3 regions of the Rhizobium sp. SAFR-030 genome follow, and region 1 is predicted to be linked to each of the others. Evidence: riboswitches for the same ligand, from Rfam matches in the RefSeq annotation. Region 1 holds a riboswitch; each other region holds the start of a gene.

Region 1 (6,519 bases):
GCGTAAGGTCGCGCTGCCCCAGAGGTCGATGACCAGGCTTTTCGGCCAGTCGCCGTGGTCCTGCATGTAGCGCCGGATGATTTCTTCCGCCGCCAGCCGGCCGAGCTCGAAGGCCGTCGGCGTCGGCATGGTGCGTGGATCGGAGGCGTAGAGGTTGCGGCCGGTCGGCAGCACGTCACGGCGTCCTCGGGCCGGCGCGCCGGACGGCCCGGGAGCAATGTAGCGACCGTCGAGTGCGGCGATCAGGCTCATCTGCTCGGCCCGGGCGCTGTCGATCCGCAGGCCATCCGTTTCCAGCGGGTCCGCATGGCCGAAGACGTGCTGGCCGTCCTTGATGGCGAAGTCCTTCAAGTCGCAGAGGAACGCGTCGATCCGCGCCAGGGCGGCCTCGGGATCGTCGGCCCGGCTTATCCCGGCCTCTCCGGCCAGGCCGGTTTCTTCCGCCGTCTCGACGATCAGCCTTGACAACCGGTCGCGGCGGCGGCGATCCAGCCCGTCGGCCTGCGCATATTCGTCGACCAGCAGTTCGAGCTTCTGCTGCTGCGGCGACAGACCCGCCTCGGCCAGCATCGGCGGCAGATGGCCGATGGTGAGTGCCCCGATGCGCCGCTTGGCAACCGCAGCCTCGCCGGGATTGGAGACGATGAACGGGTAGATGACCGGCAGGTTGCCGGTGACAATCTCCGGAAAGCAGGCGCTGGTCAGCGCAACATTCTTGCCCGGCAGCCATTCCAGCGTCCCGTGTGCGCCGACATGAACGATCGCGTTGCTTTGCAGCGTGGTCTGCATCCAGCAGCCGAAGGCGAGCAGCGCGTGGCGTGGCGGGCGGGCCGGATCGTGATAGTCGGTGCGTCGGTCCGCCTCGCGGCCGCGATCCGGCGCGAGCGCCACGGTGACATTGCCGAAACGGGCGGCCCGGAAACGGAAACCGTCGCCATCGGATGCTTCGTCGGCTAACGGATCACCCCAAGCGGCGCTGCCCGCGTCGCGAGATTCGGCCGGAAGTCCTTTGAAGTATCCGACATAGGCCGCTGCCGGCAGACGCTCGGCCCCCTTGAGGACCCGGTCCATGAGATCCTTCGCCGTCTCGGGCACGGCAGAGACTGCGTATCCCTCGGCCTGCAACAGTCGCAGCATGTGGAGTACGCTTTCCGGCACGTCCAGTCCGACGGCATAGCCGGTGCGCCCGGCAGCGCCCGGATAATCCGGCATCAGAATGGTGATGCGGCGTTTTTCGCGCGGCGTTTCCTTGAGCGTCAGATGTCGTGCGATGCGATCCGCCACGGCCTCGACGCGATCCGGCTCCGGGCGGTTGGCATAGCCGGAAAAGCCGTGGTCGCTCTGCGCTTCACGCGCATCCTTGAACGAGATCACGCCAGCCAGCACACGCCCGTCGAGTTCCGGCAGCACCACATGCATGGCAAGGTCGGAGGGGCCGAGCCCGCGGCGACCTTCCAGCCAGCCTTGGCGCCTGGTCGTCGCGATCACCGCCTGGAAAACGGGCACGCCGAGGACCTCGAACAGCGTCCTGCCGTCAAGCGCGGCATTGCTGGCAAAGGCGGTGGCGGTAACGATGGCGGCGGGCTGCATCTCGGCGAAGCTGTCGCGCAGGAAGGACAGGGTCTGTCGGTCCTTCAGCCCGGGAACGAAGACGGGCAGGGGTGCAAATCCGCGGGCTTCGAGCGCCTTCGCCAGTGCGTCGATCGGTGCCACGTCGGCTGCGAGCAGCATCGACCGGTAAAACAGCAGCGGCAGGATCTTGCGGCCTTCAAGGCCGCACAGAGCATCCGCCTGCGACACGACTCCAAGGCCCGGTCGATAGAAGCCGATCTTCGGCACTCTGACGGCAGAGATGCCGTCGGATGCGTTGCCGAGCGCAAGCCCGCGAAGCTCGTCCGTCAGCCGCTGCAGATTGTCCGGCCCGCCCTCACGGAAGAAAGACAGCAGCCGGGCGATCTCGGCCTCGCTCACCGTCGAGGCGGAAGCGAGCCTCTCATCCGTCTCGCTGCATTCACCCGGCAGCAGCACCAGCGGAATGCCCCGGCTCCTGGCCAGCCGCGAGAGTTCATCGACGCCGTAGCGCCACCGGTCATAGCCGCCCAGCACCCGCACCAGGATGACGCGCGCGTGGCGCGCCACCTTGTCGATCCACAGGTCGACCGACATCGGATGTCTGAGGTCGGACAGTTGCGCCAGGCGCAGCGTCAGCCCGTCGATCGTGCTGCGAGCCTCAGCCGCAGCCCAGGCGGACGCGATGCCGTTCAGATCGCTGTCGGTAAACGACAGCACCACCACATCGCCCGGCGTCTGGTCGAGGTCGACCGGTTCGATCAGGTCGTCGAGCGACGAGGATGTGGTGGCAAGGATATGCATCAGGCGGCCAGCATCCTCCCGATCCGGTCGACATCGATGCCCTTCTCACCGATGATGACCAAGCGCGAGCGACGGTCCTCGCCGTTCGCCCAGGGGCGATCGAAGTAGTGGTTGACGCGTGGGCCGACCGCCTGCACCAGAAGCCGCATCGGCTTGCCGGCAACTTCCACGTAACCCTTGATGCGCAGCACCTTCTCCGCCTCGGTCACCTGGGCGATGCGCAGGCTGAGTGCTTCCGGATCGGCGATCGCCGGAATGTCGAGGACAAAACTGTCGAAGTCGTCGTGCTCGTGGTCCAGTTCCCCGTCGTGGTGCGTCTTGCGGTTCTCGATGTCGTCTTCCACCGCAAGGCCGAGGCCGATGAAGACGGCCGGGTCGACGACACCATTGGCCGCTTCGACGATGCGCACGGCACGCGGCAGGTGGTCGCTGACATGCGCCCGCGCCCGGTCCAGGCCGTCAGCGGACAAAAGGTCGGCCTTGGTCAGGATGACGAGGTCGGCGCAGGCGATCTGGTCCTCGAAGACTTCCTCGACCGGATCGTCGTGATCCAGCGCCTCGTCTCCCGCACGCTGTGCGGCAAGCGCCTGCATGTCGTCGGCGACGCGACCCTCGGCCAGCGCCAGACCATCGACGACGGCGATGACGCCGTCCACCGTCACGCGGCTCTTGACGCTCGGCCACTGGAAGGCCTGCACCAGGGGCTTGGGCAGTGCCAGGCCGGAGGTTTCGATGAGGATGTGGTCGACCTTCGGCTGCATCGCCAGAATGCGGTCGATGGCGGGGACGAAATCTTCGGCGACCGTGCAGCAGATGCAGCCATTGGCCAGCTCGATGATGTTGTCTTCCGGGCAGCTCTCGACGCCGCAGCCCTTGAGGATCTCTCCGTCGATCCCGACATCGCCGAACTCGTTGACGATCACCGCCAGCCGCTTGCCCTCCAGGTTCTGCAGGGCATGGCGCAGCAGCGTCGTCTTGCCGGCGCCGAGAAAGCCGGTAACGACGGTGCAGGGGATGCGGGCGAGCGAAGAGGTCATGGACTGTCCTTTATGGCTTCTGATGGGGCGTGAAATCGAGGGGAGGCACGCGGGCGATCATGCCGCGTTTCAGGCTGTCGGGACGCCCCTTCCAGGGCATCAGGCCGTCCGTCGATCCGGCCAGCAGGCGGGCTCCGGTCAGCAGATCCTCGGCGCTTTCCGTCGTCAGGTCGCCGAAGACGTAGCTCCAGCCGTCAGGGTTGAGAATTGCGGCGCTGAGCCCGCGTTTGCAGTTGGCAAGGCAGGATACGCCGCGGACTTCGATCCCTGCGGCGGCCAGATCACGGGTTGCCTCGGCAAGCCGCGACCCGTCGCGCGGCAAGTCAGTGCCGTCTGCGGTGCCGCGGCATGTTTCGCAGACGTGGATCACCACGCGTGCCGGCTCGACCGCCTGCGTCGCGTCGCGTTCGTTCAATTGCCGAGAAAGATCCAAACCGACACCCCAAGCGTGCTTCATGGTGGGGCGCACATTCACGGCCACACGCCGGAATGTCAGGTAACATCCGTGCCGGAGCACCCCGCCCGGCTGGATTCATGATCGTCAACGGCAGGTCTCCTGGCTCGCGGATTGTCGCCCTTGCGCGGCCTTCCCGAAGGTATCCCTCCAGTGGCCTGGTGCGCCGGGTTCCCGCTCGTGATGGCGGGGGCCGCTTACAGTTGCGGGGGCAGCCGCGGTCTTGGCACTGATGCCGCACCGCGTTCCCTCTTAGCTTTCCCCGTTGCCGGGAAAAGACCGTTGCCATTCCACTATGCGCTTAGGCGCGGATGTGTCAATGGCGGCAGTCGGCCATTGCCGGAGCGGGCGCATCGACTATAGTCCCGCCTCCGCCTCAAAGCCTGCCGACAGGGGAGCCGCATATGAAAGACATCGAGGTCTCGGAGGCCGAGCGCCACAAGCGCAAGATGGAAAACCGCAAGGCCGTCCAGGATGCAGAAGTGGCCTCGAAGACCATCGAGAAGGGGCTGCTGATCGTCAATACCGGACCCGGCAAGGGCAAGTCGACGGCTGCCTTCGGGCTGGCGCTGCGCATGCTCGGGCATGGCCGCAAGGTCGCCGTCATCCAGTTCATCAAGGGCGCCTGGGATACCGGCGAGCGCGTCGCCATGCAGGCGTTCGGCGACCGGGTGATCTGGCGCACGATGGGCGAGGGGTTCACCTGGGACACCCAGGACCTGAAGCGCGACGTCGAGGCCGCCGAACGCGCCTGGGAGAAGGCGCTGGAGGTGATGGCGCAGCCGGAGGTTGGGCTCGTCATCCTCGACGAGTTGAACATCGCGTTGCGCTACGACTATCTGGATCTGGAAAAGGTGGTCGCCGATCTCGTCGCGCGCCGACCGGACCTGCACGTCATCGTTACCGGCCGCAATGCCAAGCCGGCGCTGGTGGAAGCCGCCGACATGGTGACCGAGATGACGCTGGTGAAGCATCACTTCAAGGCCGGCGTGAAGGCGCAGGCCGGGATCGAGTTCTGATGACTGCCGTGGCGACGGCAAGGGCGCTGATGTTCCAGGGCACCGGCTCCGACGTCGGCAAGTCGCTGATCGTCGCCGGCCTGGCGCGGGCGTTTACCCTGCGCGGGCTTCGCGTCCTGCCGTTCAAGCCGCAGAACATGTCCAACAATGCCGCCGTCACGGCAGACGGCGGCGAGATCGGACGGGCGCAGGCCCTGCAGGCGCGTGCCGCGAGAGTGCCGCTGTCGGTGCACATGAACCCGGTGCTGCTGAAGCCGCAGAGCGATGTCGGCGCCCAGCTGGTGGTTCAGGGCAAGGTCGAGGGAAATGCGAAAGCCGCAGAATACCAGCAGATGAAGGCCGGCCTCATGCCGCGCGTGCTCGACAGCTTTGCGCGGTTGAAGGCGGCGGCGGATCTGGTGCTGGTCGAAGGTGCGGGGAGCGCCTCGGAGATCAACCTACGGCGCAACGACATCGCCAATATGGGGTTTGCCCGCGCCGCCGAGGTACCCGTCGTGCTGATCGGCGATATCGACCGCGGCGGCGTGATCGCCAGCATCGCCGGCACCAAGCTGGTGCTCGATCCCGAGGACGCAGCGATGATCCGCGGCTTCATCGTCAACCGGTTTCGGGGCGACCCGACGCTGTTTGCCGAGGGCATGCGGATGATCGAAGGCTTTACCGGCTGGTCGCCGATCGGTCTCCTGCCGCATTTCGCCGAGGCCATTCGCCTGCCGGCCGAAGATGCGCTGGCTTTGAACTCGGCACCCGCCGAGAAGGCCGGTGCGAGGATCCGCATCGCCGTGCCGCTGCTGCCGCATGTGTCGAATTTCGACGATCTGGATCCGCTTGACGCCGAGCCGCAGGTGCAACTGGTTCGGGTCCGGCCGGGCGAGGTGCTGCCGGCGGATGCGGATCTCATCCTGCTGCTGGGATCGAAAGCCACTATCGCCGATCTGCGGGCTCTGAAGGGCGCCGGCTTCGACATCGACATCGCTGCCCATGTGCGGCGCGGCCGGCCGGTGCTCGGATTGTGCGGTGGGTACCAGATGCTCGGCCAGTCGGTCGGCGATCCTGACGGCATCGAGGGACCGGCCGGCGCCGTGGAGACGGGGCTCGGGCTGCTCGACGTGGCGACGCGGCTGACCGGCGAAAAACATCTGGTTGCCGTTGCCGGCGAGACTTCGGACGGTACGTCGTTTGCCGGCTATGAAATGCATGTCGGCGAAACCGACGGTCCCGATCGAGCGCGACCTTTCGGCCGGATCGACGGCACTCGGGAGGGCGCGATATCCGCTTCGGGCCTCGTCAGCGGCACCTATGTCCACGGGTTGTTTTCGAACGATCGGCAGCGGTCCGCCTGGCTGAAGCGGCTGGGTGGAACGTCGAGCCGGCTCGATTACGAGCAGGGTGTCGAAGAGGTGCTCGACCGGCTGGCCGCGCACATGGAGAAGCACCTCGATCTCGACCGGCTGCTCACCCTAGCACGCTGAATCCGTCGGCCAGCAGGCCGAAGAGGATGATCAGCAGCAGGTCGGCGACGCGCGCCAGCGCCAGCGCCCGTCTTATGTCATCGGCAGTCGCCTCGCGGCGCCCGCCTTCGCCCATCATGTGGTCGTCGACCAGCACGCCGTCGTAGACACGCGGGCCGGCAAGT
Region 2 (6,519 bases), on a different contig from region 1:
ATGGTCGAGCAGCGTCTGTCTCTGTCGAGCCAGAGATGCGGCGCGCGAGCTCCCGGCTGTCCCTTCCAGTCATCGGGATGCGCTGCCGGAGGGAGATTTTCTGCCGCACCGATGATGATGTTTGAACGGTGGAGCTGACCAAGCTCCATCGCCCTGTCGTCATAAAGCGGTTCCTCTTCAAGAACATGTTCAACATGCCGCGCATAGTCGGGTCGTGCGAAGGTCTGCTGATGTCGAAGCCAGCCTACAGGCTGTCGTTCTGGAGAGTAACTGTCGAGCAATGATCCTTTGGAGGTCCCATTTAGCACAAGCTGGAGTTTCCAGGCCAGATTCCAGACGTCGTCGATACCCGTATTGGCTCCAAAGCCGCCTCGTGTCGGCGGAAGCTGGTGGGCTGCGTCCCCCGCCAGAAAAACACGGCCTTCTTGATAGACATCTGCGATCCGCCCCGCCATCTCCCAGACGCCGGACGTGATGATCTCGAATGGAATGTCAACGCCAAGGGCGCGCCGGATGTCAGGCGCATATTCTTCTGAAGGCTTGGCGTCGCCGCCATAGAACATGAGCACCCAGCGACTGTCGCCGTAGGTCGTGAGAAATGCCTCGAAACCGTCCTGCTGGATTTGGAACTGCCGGAAGCCGCGTTCCAGATACCGATCGGCCGCTGGGCAATGAAAGAGAACGGACCGGATATCCATGATGTGGCCAACACCGTGTCGTTCTATCCCAAGTGCATTGCGGACTTTGCTATCGCCACCGTCAGCTGCGATCATATAAGCGGCAGAAAGTGAATACTCTCGCGCCGTCTCAAGGTCGCGCACCATGACGGTGACGCCGTCATCAGTTTGTTCAAACGACATCAACTCGACCCCCAGATGAAGTTCCGCACCGAGCTCGAGAGCACGGTTGCGAAGGATCGGTTCGAGCTTGTCCTGTGCAATCCCCGCCATGCCCGCGGGCGACAGGGTCCGTTCTGGATCAGGCGAAACCGGCATGGTGGTTGGGGTCCACAGGGTTTCGTGATGGACCTTCCCTGCGAGGCTTTGAACGGTCGCGCGGCGTAACCTGAAGTTCGGGTCGGCCATCGGAATCTGGTCGGCAATCGCGATGGCGCGGTAGTGTTCAAGCGTGTGTTGGGTAAACCCGGTTGCACGCGGATGCAGGGCGCTGGCCCGATGTCTTTCAACGACGATTGTCTTGATGCCTCGCCAGGCGAGGAAGGCGGCAGCAGAGAGACCGACGAGACTTCCGCCGATAATGAGAACCTGGGTGTCGTGCTGCATGGTGTTGCCCTTGTCGTGCGGCTTGAGCCCGCATTGAAAAGGACGGCTGCGAATCTTCGAAGGGGTGTCAATCGGACAGCACCAACGGAGCGGACGCAGCGCGTCCGGGTTCCGTCGTGGTTCGCGGCCCAAGGGCTGAAATCTGGCCACAAGCAAAAGCGAGTGGATGACCGGGGCTCACCATGCCGGTCCACCTTTTTCGACGAGGTCTTGGTAGCCAGTAGCCGCTGCTACGTCAAGGGAGCGCCATCTCCTTGCTAAAAACCGCTTCGACCGATAGCGGTCATCCCGTCCCAAGACAAACGGTGACAAACATCGACGTTTGACGACGAAACGGTCACCGCCCCTCACCCGCCCAGCACCCGGCAGACCCTGCCCGCCCCACCGGATGTTTCGCCACTGATGGCGCGGCGGATGTCGCGGCTGTTGAGATGAAGGTTGCGGCCGGGCTCGATCGCCTGGCGCGCGATCTTCAGGCGGGCCGCGGACAGGAAAGCGGCATCGTGCGCGGCGAAGAAACCGAGGCAGGTATCGCGGGCAGGCTCGCTGCCCACGAGAGTACGAAACGCCAGCCGATGGACGACGCAGACACCGCCATGCTCGGGCAAGCAGAACTGCAGCGCGTCGAGATCGTCCCGCCACGCTGCAGGGGTCATCGTCAGCGGGCCGTCTCGAAGCGCTTCAGGAAGGCACCGCTGAGAGCGCCGAGCAAGGCCCAGAAGATGAAGCTGGTGACCGTCGCCGCGATGATGAACCGCCGCTCAAGGCCGAGCGGCGCCAGTGCGTGCTCACCCTCCGGCGGCAGCGGTGCGCCGATGACGTGCGGTGCGGCGATCAGTGCCACGGCCAGCAAAGCCGCCCAGGGCTCGCGACGGAAGGCGATGAGGCCGATGCCGACGGCGGTGGCGAGTGCCGTCGAGATCCACCAGATCTGGCGCGCCGCAAGCTCGCCGGCCGGCGAGCCTGGCAATTCCGGCGGAAGCCCGATCATCGGCGCCAGCATGACGGAGGCGAAGCCGGCAAGCCCGAACAACAGGCCGGAGCGCCAGCCGATCGCCGAGCCGAATCCGAGCTGGCCGGCAACCGACAGCACCGCCGTCAATACCAGGGCATAACCGATGCCGGTGAGGACGTTGGCGGCCAGCGTAAAGGCGGTGCGCTCGAAACCGTCGGCAGGTGCCCAGCCGTCACCGTGATCATGCCCGGCAGCGCCGGCATCGTGATCGTGGGCGGGCGCCACAGCCGCATGATCGTGCGGCGCAGTGCCGGCGGCGTGGTCATGAGCTTCAGGTTGGGACGCTGCGGGTGCTGCGTTCTCGTAGGTCTCGGCCGCCAGGATGAGCGGCGTCGTGCCGACCATCTGCATCAGCGAAACGGCAATGCCCGTTACGATCCCCACCACGACGGCGGAGAAGACAATCGATCTGAACATGATGAGACCCTGACCCCTAGTGGCAGGGGAAGGCGTTGGCGTGGCGCGTGTCATGCGCTGCATTGTGCACGGCTTCCGCATGGGAGAACCCGACAAAGCCGACGATGAACAGGCCAAGCGCTGCGGCAAAGACTGCCTGCAGAAGTGAGGTGGATTTCGCCGCGGTACCGGCGACAGACGTTTGGATCGACATGCAAAACCCCTCGTTGCATATGTGTTGACGACATATGTGCTGGCAGGTCTCCTGGCTCGCGGGTCGCTGTGCAAGAACCAGCCTTCCCGGTTTCCCAGTGGCCAGAACGGTCCAAGCACTCGCCGCTCACAGTTGCGGGGGCAGCCACGAATGAGGTCAATCGACCCTATCGTGTTCCCTTTTCATCCGTCCGGGTTTTCCCGAGCGGAACCAACACAAGCTTCACTTGTGCGCTTGAGGTGAAATGCTGTCAAGAGTGCGCGCATTGGCCGATATCGGCCTCAGAGGGAGGGCACGGCCTTCAGGTAGGCGGCGATCGCCTCAAGGTCCGATTTCGTCAGATGCGCAAGGTTTCGCTGCACCTCCACCATCGAACCGCCGACGCTGTCGAAGTCCGGCGTGAAGCCCGTCTCCAGGTAGTTGACGATGTCAGCCTCGCTCCAGCTGCCGATCGATTGCGACCCGGGGGTGATGTCGGGAATACGCCCCTCGCCTTCCGGGTTCGGCCCGCCGGCCAGCCACTGGCCGCTCTCAAAGCCGCCCAGCGCGTTGCGCGGCGTATGGCATTCGCCGCAATGGCCGGGGCCTTCGACGAGATACTGGCCGCGCTTGACCGCATCGCTCGCATCCGCCGGCAGCGCAATGCGCGGCTGATCGTCGAGGTAGAGAAGCTTCCAGCCGCCGACGGCCATGCGCATGTTGAAGGGAAAGCTGAGCGCGTGCGGCGGCGCGACGTTGGGGCTTGCCGGCAGCGTCTTCAGGTAGCCGAACAGGTCGTTGATATCGCCGGCGGTCATCCGGCTGTAGGAGCCGTAGGGAAAGGACGGGTAGAGATGCTCGCCGTTCGCGCCGACGCCGCGGGTCATGGCGTTGCCGAATTGTGCGAGCGTCCAGCCGCCGATGCCGGCCTCCGGGTCGGACGAGATGTTGGGAACGTTGAACGTGCCGAAGGCCGTCGGCAGGGCACGTCCGCCCGACAGAAGCTTGGCGGCATCGCCCTCGGCACCCTTCGCCGCATGGCAGCTGGCGCATCCGCCGGCCCAGAACAGGGTTTCCCCATGCGCCAGGTCCGGCGTTCCGAGATCGGCCCAGTATCCGGCGGGATGCGGATCAGGCAGGGTCACCGCATAGGCAACCGCGGCACCGGCTGCGACAACCGCAACGCCGGCCACGCATAGTTTGACCCAGATCGAGGCCATCTTCGCTCTTCACCTTCGACTGCCGCAATCGGCCGGATGGTTCTGGAGCCGCATCGACCGAACCGGCCGGCGGCGCCGATGTCGCAAATAGCTCAGCGCTTCAGGCGGTAGGTCTGGTGGCAGGTGCCGCAATCGCCGCCGAGCGTCTGCACCGCCTGGCCGACGGCTGCCGGATCAGCCGGCATCGAGGCGAGAACCGTATCGGCATCGGTCGACAGCTTCATCGCCTTCGACTTGAAGTCGTCCATGTTGGACCAGATCGCGGGTGCCGCCTCGGACTCGAAACCCGTTTCCGAGCCTGCCGGGAAGTGGTTGGGGAAATCCTTGGCCGACGTGCTGATCGTCGTCAGGGCTGTCTTCACGGTCGCCGCGTCGTAGGGTTTCTGGCCCTTGGCGATGGCAGACAACGCGCCCATCGATCCACCGACCTTCTTCATCAGTTCCTGGCGAACGACCTGCGGCTCATCGGCGGCAAACACGACGCCGGCGCCAAGACAGAGGGTGAGACCGGCAGCGGCCATGAAATTCAACTTCATCGACAAATCCCCTTCAAACGGCGCCGGCTTCTGCCGATGCGCAGCAACATCATCATGCTTACACGCTAGTGCGCTGATTAAAATGACGTATCTGGATGCACACAGAGATGTGAAGACGGTGGCGATCAGCGCTTGGGCATGCGCCGCGGTGCATTTGTCGAACAGCCTGCCGCCTCAGCGCATCAGGCCCTCCCAGAGCGTCACGAGCGACACGGCCATCAGCAGCATGCCGGCGATGCGGCCGATCCAGATGGTGGCGCTCGCATTGCCGACCAGAAGCCGGCGGGCGCTGCCGGCGGCGACGGCCATCCCGCCATAGACGCCGAGCTGGGTTGCCGCCGTCATGGCACCCATGACCACCGCCTGCGGCGCAAGCGGACCGAACTCCGGGCGCAGGAACTGCGGATAAATCGCCAGCATGAACAGGTAGGCCTTGGGGTTCATCAGGCAGGTGACGAAGCCGCGGCGCAACGCCTCCCAGCTGGAGCGCGTCTCCGCCTCGCCCAGGTGATCGACGGTGATGGAGCTGCGCATCAAAGTGACGCCGATCCAGGCCATGTAGAGGGCGCCGCCCACCAGCAGCGGCCGGAACAGGACGGGCATGATGCTTGCGAGAAGGCCGACGCCGAGGGCCCCATAGAGCGAATGGACGAGCCCTCCGGCGATGATGCCGGCGGTTGCGGCAAGCCCCGCGCGTCTGCCGCGGGTCAGCGCGTTGGCGAGCACGAAGATCATGTCCATGCCCGGCACGACGATGATGCCGAACAGAAGGGTGAAGAAAAGCCAGAGGTTGTCGCTATAGGTCATGTCAGTTGCAGGCCTCCGTTGAAGGCGGCAAATTGCCGGGCCACCTTGTTTTCGCGTGGGATCGGCGGCTCTATAGGCGAGGCCTCCTGACAGCGTTCTGTCAGGAGGCACGTGCGGGAGGTGGGAAATCCGATGCGCAAGGCGTCGCGCCTGTTCGAGATCATCCAGATCCTGCGGCTTGCCCGCAGGCCGGTGACGGCCGCCACGATCGCGGCGCAGCTGGAAGTGACGGCGCGCTCCATCTACCGCGACATCGCAGCGCTGCAGGCAATGCGGGTGCCGATCGAAGGTGGGCGCGGCATCGGCTATATCCTGCGGCCCGGCTTCACGCTGCCGCCGCTGATGCTGTCGATCGAGGAAAGCGAAGCGATCGTGCTGGCGCTGGCGCTTATGGAGCGGACCGGCGACACGGAGCTCAAGCAGGCGGCCAAGCAGGTGACCCGCAAGATCGCCGCAGCCGTGCCTGCGCCGCTTGCCGAAAGTTTTTCGCGCAATGCGCTGCATGCCTGGGGTGCGGTGGCGCCGGCGCCGGATGCCGCCGATCTTTCCACCGTGCGGCGGGCGATCCGCGACGAGCAGAAACTGCTGCTCGACTACCGCGACGAACTGGGACGGGCGACGCAGCGGCAGATCCGGCCGATCGCGCTCATCTATTATTCGCAGACCGCCAACATCGTCGGCTGGTGCGAACTGCGCCAGGCGATCCGCAATTTCCGCGTCGACCGCGTGGCGCGCTGCGAACCGGTGCCGGACTTCTTCTGCCACCAGGGCGAGGAACTGCGGCGGCTCTGGGTGGACGGCTGGACCGCGAAGCCGGATGCGGCCAAGGCTCCGGCCTGAAAGTTGCCGGAGGCTTGCGGGCCGCGGGTGATGCCTGCGAAAGGCGAGCGACCGCTAGCGGGTCACCTGTATGTCCGGGAGCCTGAAAATCATATGGCGGAGATCGACTCCGAAGTGCTGGTCATAGGCGGACCACACACCTGTCACCGTAAGCGTCCAGAGGATACTGAACATCGAACCCACCAGAAAATATTCGGCAAATTCCCGCTGGTCCATCTTCTGGAACCGG
Region 3 (6,519 bases), on a different contig from region 1:
GCTTCATGACGGCGATCCGGTCGCAGAAAAGCGCTGCATGATTGAGGTCGTGCAATGCAGCGACCACGGTCAGCTGCAGCCGGCGCACGAGACGCAACAATCCGATCTGGTGTCCGATGTCGAGATGGTTCGTCGGCTCGTCAAGGATCAGTAGCTGCGGCTGCTGAACGAGCGCGCGGGCAATATGCAGGCGCTGGCGTTCTCCGCCCGACAGGGTGTGCCAGCTGCGCGAGCCGAACGCCGCCATGTCGACGGCTTCAAGTGCCTCGTCGACGATGCGGTCATCGGCCCCCGACCACGGGTCGAAGAAGCCAAGATGCGGCGTCCGGCCCAATTCTACCGCCTGGCGCGCCGTCAGCCGCTCGGAGGTTTCCGCCTGCTGCTCGACCAGCGCCACCCGCGCTGCGAGATCACGGCGGGCGATGCTGGCAATGTCTGCGCCGTCGAGCTCGACGGTTCCGCCTTTCGGCCGGCGCAGGCCGGCGAGCATGCTGATGAGCGTCGTCTTGCCGGAACCGTTCGGGCCGATGATGCCGAGGAACTCTCCCGAGGCAGCGGACAGCGAGACCTCGTCGACGATCTTCGTCGTGCCGCTTGCCCAACTGACCTGTCGTGCGTCGATCCTCACAGGCTTGTCCTCCTGCGGCTCATGATGAGGGCGAAGGCCGGCGCCCCGACCAGGGCCGTGATGACGCCGATCGGCAGCACCTGGCCTGCGACGAGGACCCGCGACAGGATATCGGCGAGGATCATGAAGACGGCACCCGTGACCGCGGCCGCCGGCAACAGGACGCCGTGGCGGATGCCGACCAGCATGCGCGTGGCATGCGGAATGACCAGACCGACGAAGCCGATCGAGCCGACAAGCGACACCATGACGGCCGTCATCATCGCCGTAACACCAATCAGCACCACGTAGACGCGCGGCACCGAAATCCCGAGCGACGCGGCCGAGGCCGTGCCGAAGGCAAAGGCATCGAGCGCCCGCGCATGGGCGAGACAGACAAGCAGCCCGACGCCGACCGCCGGCAGCGCCAGCCCGACATCCGGCCAGCGCACCCCCGACAGATTGCCGAGCAGCCAGAACATGATGCCGCGCGCCTGTTCGGCATTGGCGGCCTTGGTCACCACGAACGAGGTGAGCGCGTGGAACAGCTGCGAGCCGGCGACTCCCGCAAGAATGATCGCCGCCGACCCTCGGCCCGCCCTCCAGGCCAGCAGCGAGACCAGCGCGAAGGCGAGAACGGCGCCGGCGAAGGCGCCGAGCGGCAGGCCGACCAGCCCGCCGCCGAAACCGAGGATCGCCACCGCCACCGCACCGGTGGAAGCGCCTGCCGAAATGCCGAGGATGTAGGGGTCGGCAAGCGGATTGCGCAGCAGCGCCTGCAGGACGACACCCGAGAGGGCAAGGGCGGCGCCGCAGCAGGCTGCGACAACCACCCGGCTCAGCCGGTAGCTCCAGATGATGCCGGCGTCGATCTGGTCCACCGCGTAGCCGGCGTTCCATGCCTTGTTGGCGACCGTCTTCCAAACGACGTCTATCGGTATCCGCGTCTCGCCGATCGCTGCCCCGAGCCCCAGCGCAGCAGCAAGCAGCATCAGGGCGACGACAGTCGCCGCGGTACGAATGGCGGGCTTGCGGATCCTCACCGGCTGATGCCTGCCGAGGCGATCGCGTCGGCGAGGATCTCGATCCCGTCGATGGTGCGGATGGTCGGGTTCATGGCCTGCGCATCGAGTTCGATGATGTGACCCTTCTGTACCGCGTCCATCAGGCTGGCGACCGGATCGGTCTTGAGGAACTGGCGCTTGACGGCGATCTCGTCGGCCGGATAGCGGCGCCGGTCCATGCGCGCCGCAACGATCAGCGACGGATTTGCCCTGGCGACGGTTTCCCAGCCGATCGTCGGCCATTCCTCATCGCTATCGATGATGTTGCGGATGCCGAGAGCCTGCATGATGTAGCTCGGCGCGCCGTTTCGCCCGGCCACGTAGGGATCGGCCGCCGGCGACGCGCTGGAGAACCAGAAAACCGCCGACAGCGCGCCGCTTGCGGACGCGACCTTGGCGCGTGCCGCGGCTTCGCGTTTCTGCAGATCGACGACCACCTGCTCACCGCGATCCTGCACGTCGAAGATCTTCGCAAGGTCGCGGATTTCCGCGTAGATCAGGTCCATGGTGAACGGCGCGACACGAACGCCATCGCCGCCTGTCGAATTGTCCTTGCCTGTGCAATCGGACGGCGATGTGTAGACCGGCACCTGCAGGTCTTCGAATTGCTTCAAAGTGCCCACCGTGCCCTTTGCTCCGACGTGCCACTGAAACTGCACGGCCACCAGATCCGGCCGCGTCGCGATGACGCTTTCGAAACTCGGATCGTTGTCGGCCAGCCGCTTCACCTTGGCGTCGACCGCCTCGTAGCCCGGCAACACCGGGCCGACCCAGACGGCCGTGCCGGCAACGCGGTCGCCGAGCCCGAGCAGATAGAGGATCTCCGCCGAGCTCTGGCCAATCGCCACGGCGCGCTTCGGCGCGTGCTGGAAAGTGACGTCACTCCCGCAGTTCCGGATCGTCAAAGGATAGATGGTGGGTGAGGCTTGCGCCTCGCCGCCCAACAGACCTGCGGCCAGCATCAGGATCGCGGTTGCCGTACCGGCACCGCGGGCTAGAAATTTCATCATGGATTACCCCAGAGTGAGAAAGAACAGGATTGCAGGCGTCACGCGCTGCATCCGGTGATCGATGTGGCTCGTCCGGGGATATGGCTGTGCAAGAGAGTGCGCTCGCTGATGCGAGAGAAGGTCATGGTCAACTCCTGTTCCGGGCATCCCCGCCCGTGACTTTGGACTTTTCGATCGATGGCAGGTCTCCTGGCTCACGGTAGTCGCGTCCCATCTGCCTTCCCGCGCTTTCGGCGCAGTGGCATGGCGCTTGCGCGCCACGAGGATGTTCAGCTCCGCTTACAGTTGCGGGGGCAGCCCCGGCATTGGCAGCTTAAAAAAGATGCCGCACCGAGTTCCCTATTAATCCCCTTGCCCCATGGAGGGCGTGAGGAACCATCCGCGCCAGATAAACGTGGCATCGCTGCTTGGTCAAGCGAAGCGTAACCTAGATCTTCTGCGTCTTCTCGCCGTCCGTAATGTAATATCATTACGACCTAGCTGCTCGTTTTTGATCTGTCCACCGCCAAAACGTCACCGGCGCGATTTCCTGTGATCTCCAACACCGTGACCCGGTGCTCAGGATGCTTTGGCCGGCTGCGACGGAGATGAACGGGCCGATGGCGCAACCGGAATGGCAAAGCCCGCCGTCGGCTCTAAGCTTCAACCCAGGTCGATTGCGAGAGAAGGCGGCGCATCCTGCATGTGACCTTGATATTCGGCGTGCCTCGGCTATTGCGGTGTAGCTGCCTTCCCACTTCGAGGGGCACCGCCCCGCGCCAACCCGCCTCGCCCGTCCGGGCTTTGGAGACCGACGATGAAGAACTACGTGCTGACCGTATCCTGCCCCACTGCCCGCGGCATCGTCGCGGCTCTGTCGGGCTATCTTGCGGAGAACGGCTGCAACATCGTCGATTCCTCGCAATTCGACGACCTCGATACCGGCCGCTTCTTCATGCGCATCAGCTTTCTGTCGGAAACGGGTCTTGGTCTCGCCGATTTGGCGGAGGGCCTCAAACCGATCGCGGAAAGGTTGGGCATGCAGGCGGAGATCCATGACGGGTCAAGCCGCATGAAGGTTCTGCTGATGGTGTCGCGCTTCGGCCACTGCCTCAACGATCTGCTCTACCGCTGGAAGATCGGCGCCCTGCCGATCGACATCGTCGGCGTCGTCTCCAACCATTTCGATTACCAGAAGGTCGTGGTGAACCACGACATCCCCTTCCACCACATTCCGGTGACGAAGGAGAACAAGCCGCAGGCCGAGGCGCGGATCATGGACCTGGTCGAGCAGACCGGTACCGAGCTGATCGTGCTTGCCCGCTACATGCAGATCCTGTCGGACCGCATGTGCACCGAAATGTCGGGCAAGATCATCAACATCCACCACTCGTTCCTGCCGAGCTTCAAGGGCGCCAATCCCTACAAGCAGGCCTATCAGCGCGGCGTGAAGCTGATTGGAGCAACCGCCCACTATGTCACGGACGACCTCGACGAAGGCCCGATCATCGAACAGGATACGGTGCGGGTGACGCATGCCCAATCGCCGGACGACTATGTATCGCTCGGCCGCGACGTGGAAGCACAGGTGCTGGCGCGTGCCATCCACGCCCACATCCACCGGCGGACATTCATCAACGGCAACCGCACCATCGTCTTTCCGCCGAGCCCGGGAAGCTATGCGTCGGAGCGCATGGGGTGATCGACCGGCGTCTTCAGCGTCAGGTGACCGCGAAAACCTTGCCCGTATCGTACTGACGAACATAATCCACCCGGTCGCCGTCCCAGTGGTAGCTGTAATGGCGCCCTTGAGCCGGTACGGAAATGACGTCCGGCCAGAAGAGACCGATGCACTGGCCGCCCGACCAGCGCACACTGTTCCACAACAGCCCGTCGCTTCCGGCGGCGCGTCGCACCCGGCCTTCCTCTTGCGAGGCCCGATAATCGTCGGGATCAAGCACGCCAGGAACACCATTCACATCATCGAGCCTGTGGTCGACGGTCCCGACCAACACGCGGAAATCGGATGTCCATCCGGCGGCTTCACCGGTAGCGCGCATGAAGGCCTGATGATGATGGATGGTTTCGGCCAGCGCGACCTCTTCGCTGTCACCGGCATAATAGATGCCGTAGCTGCCATCTGTGAATCGGCCCGGCCTGTCGGTCGAGCAATGGACGAACGGTGCCATCAAGAGGCTCGATCCCGGTCCGGACACCCGTCTGTGGGCGGGCACTTTTCCGAGATCGCCGACAGCCAGCCGTATGCGAGGGTTGGTTTTCTCCTCCACCGAAAGCAGCGCTTCCCAGTCGCGCGGATCGGCAATGTCCTCGAACAGGTCGATCGGCGGGTAGATGGAGCGGATGATGCGGAACGTCTGAGCCCATCGGACGTCTCGCGAAACGGCACCTGCGGCTACCACGCCGACCGCTCGGCGTTCAGCCAGTCCCGAAGGGACGCGAGATCGGCCATTTCGCCGCGCATCATGATGTCGAGTGCCGACTGTCCGCCGAAGGCAGCATTTGACTTGCGGATCCAGGCATAACCACGCGCGGCATCCTTGAAGATGTATCGCAGCCCTTTGTGGATTCCCATGAGATGCGCCATGCGCATACGCAGGTCCCGGTCAGTGCGACCGATGATCCCTTCCTTCCAGCGTGCCCAGGTGCGCGCCGACATGCCACCAAGCAGCGTGCAGGCTTCAGCATCGGACAGCTGCCATGCCCGAAACAGATTGACGGTGGTTCGCGCCAGAGCACCTGCTTCCTCGTCGGTTATGATGGGGCTGGAGCCCGCAACCGGCGTCTCCACGATCTGCTGCAACTGCATCATCATCTCCCTCTTGCCGTACGGCAACAACATAGTCATGAATTGCCATTTGGCAAGACATGGATGTGTGTCGACATACGCGAAAAGCCGCGGGATCCTTGCGATCCCGCGGCTTTTGAAGATGGGTGGGCGTTGCGTTTAGCGGCGCTGGTTGTAGACGTCGACGCAGACGGCGCCAAGCAGCACCAGGCCCTTGATCACCTGCTGGTAATCGATGCCGATACCAAGGATCGACATGCCGTTGTTCATCACACCCATCAGGAAGGCGCCGATCACGGCACCCGTCACTTTGCCGACACCGCCATAGGCAGAGGCGCCGCCGATAAAGCAGGCCGCGATGACGTCGAGCTCGAAGCCGGAGCCGGCCTTGGGGGTGGCGCTGTTCAAGCGTGCGGCAACCACGAGGCCACCCAGTGCTGCCAGAACGCCCATGTTGACGAAGGTGAAGAAGGTCAGACGCGCGGTCTTGACGCCCGACAGTTCGGCGGCGCGGATATTGCCGCCGACGGCATAGATCTGTCGGCCGATGATCGTGCGGTTGGTGAAGAAACCATAGCCTACAATCAGAAGTGCCATGATGATCAGCACGTTCGGCATGCCGCGATGCGACGAGATCAGGTAGGCGATGTAACCGACTGCGGCGAGAACGACGATGTTCTTTCCGACGAAGAAGCCGAAGGGCTCACTCTCGACGCCGTGTGACAGGCGACGGGCGCGGCTGCGGATGTTCTGCCAGACCAGCAGCAGGGCCAACGCCACGCCGAGGATCAGCGACGTGATGTAGAGACCGCCTTCTGCCGAAATGAATTCCGGGATGAAGCCCGAGGAGAGCTTCTGGAACGTCGGGTCAAACGGACCGATGGAGCGGCCGCTCAGCACCGCGATCATCAAACCGCGGAAGACCAGCATGCCGGCCAGCGTCACGATGAAGGAGGGGATCTTCAGATACGCGACGAAGTAGCCCTGTACCGCACCGATCACGCCGCCGATGATCAGGCAGATGATGCTCGCGGTGACGAAGTCGAAGCTGTA

What was found. A riboswitch is a leader RNA that binds a small molecule or an ion and turns the genes downstream of it on or off. The one in region 1 is predicted to bind cobalamin.
Region 2: another riboswitch for cobalamin. It lies ahead of ACR65N_RS03365 (CbtB domain-containing protein); the one in region 1 lies ahead of ACR65N_RS19475 (DUF1636 family protein).
Region 3: another riboswitch for cobalamin. It lies ahead of ACR65N_RS07300 (ABC transporter substrate-binding protein); the one in region 1 lies ahead of ACR65N_RS19475 (DUF1636 family protein).

Annotation. Positions count from the first base shown of each region.
Region 1 covers NZ_JBPFDO010000006.1:296,283-302,801, reverse strand. The annotation lists gene cobN (cobaltochelatase subunit CobN) at 1-2,373, opposite strand, end outside; gene cobW (cobalamin biosynthesis protein CobW) at 2,373-3,410, opposite strand; gene ACR65N_RS19475 (DUF1636 family protein) at 3,421-3,825, opposite strand; cobalamin riboswitch at 3,940-4,163, opposite strand; gene cobO (cob(I)yrinic acid a,c-diamide adenosyltransferase) at 4,269-4,883, shown strand; gene ACR65N_RS19465 (cobyric acid synthase) at 4,883-6,355, shown strand; gene cbiB (adenosylcobinamide-phosphate synthase CbiB) at 6,339-6,519, opposite strand, start outside.
Region 2 covers NZ_JBPFDO010000001.1:642,946-649,464, forward strand. The annotation lists gene ACR65N_RS03350 (FAD-dependent monooxygenase) at 1-1,283, opposite strand, end outside; gene ACR65N_RS03355 (hypothetical protein) at 1,631-1,939, opposite strand; gene ACR65N_RS03360 (CbtA family protein) at 1,942-2,715, opposite strand; gene ACR65N_RS03365 (CbtB domain-containing protein) at 2,732-2,908, opposite strand; cobalamin riboswitch at 2,933-3,138, opposite strand; gene ACR65N_RS03370 (c-type cytochrome) at 3,190-4,107, opposite strand; gene ACR65N_RS03375 (c-type cytochrome) at 4,200-4,643, opposite strand; gene ACR65N_RS03380 (LysE family translocator) at 4,818-5,450, opposite strand; gene ACR65N_RS03385 (helix-turn-helix transcriptional regulator) at 5,583-6,290, shown strand; gene ACR65N_RS03390 (hypothetical protein) at 6,345-6,519, opposite strand, start outside.
Region 3 covers NZ_JBPFDO010000002.1:344,747-351,265, reverse strand. The annotation lists gene ACR65N_RS07310 (ABC transporter ATP-binding protein) at 1-628, opposite strand, end outside; gene ACR65N_RS07305 (FecCD family ABC transporter permease) at 625-1,599, opposite strand; gene ACR65N_RS07300 (ABC transporter substrate-binding protein) at 1,647-2,633, opposite strand; cobalamin riboswitch at 2,844-3,076, opposite strand; gene purU (formyltetrahydrofolate deformylase) at 3,478-4,362, shown strand; gene ACR65N_RS07290 (RES family NAD+ phosphorylase) at 4,382-5,080, opposite strand; gene ACR65N_RS07285 (antitoxin Xre-like helix-turn-helix domain-containing protein) at 5,074-5,487, opposite strand; gene mmsB (multiple monosaccharide ABC transporter permease) at 5,626-6,519, opposite strand, start outside.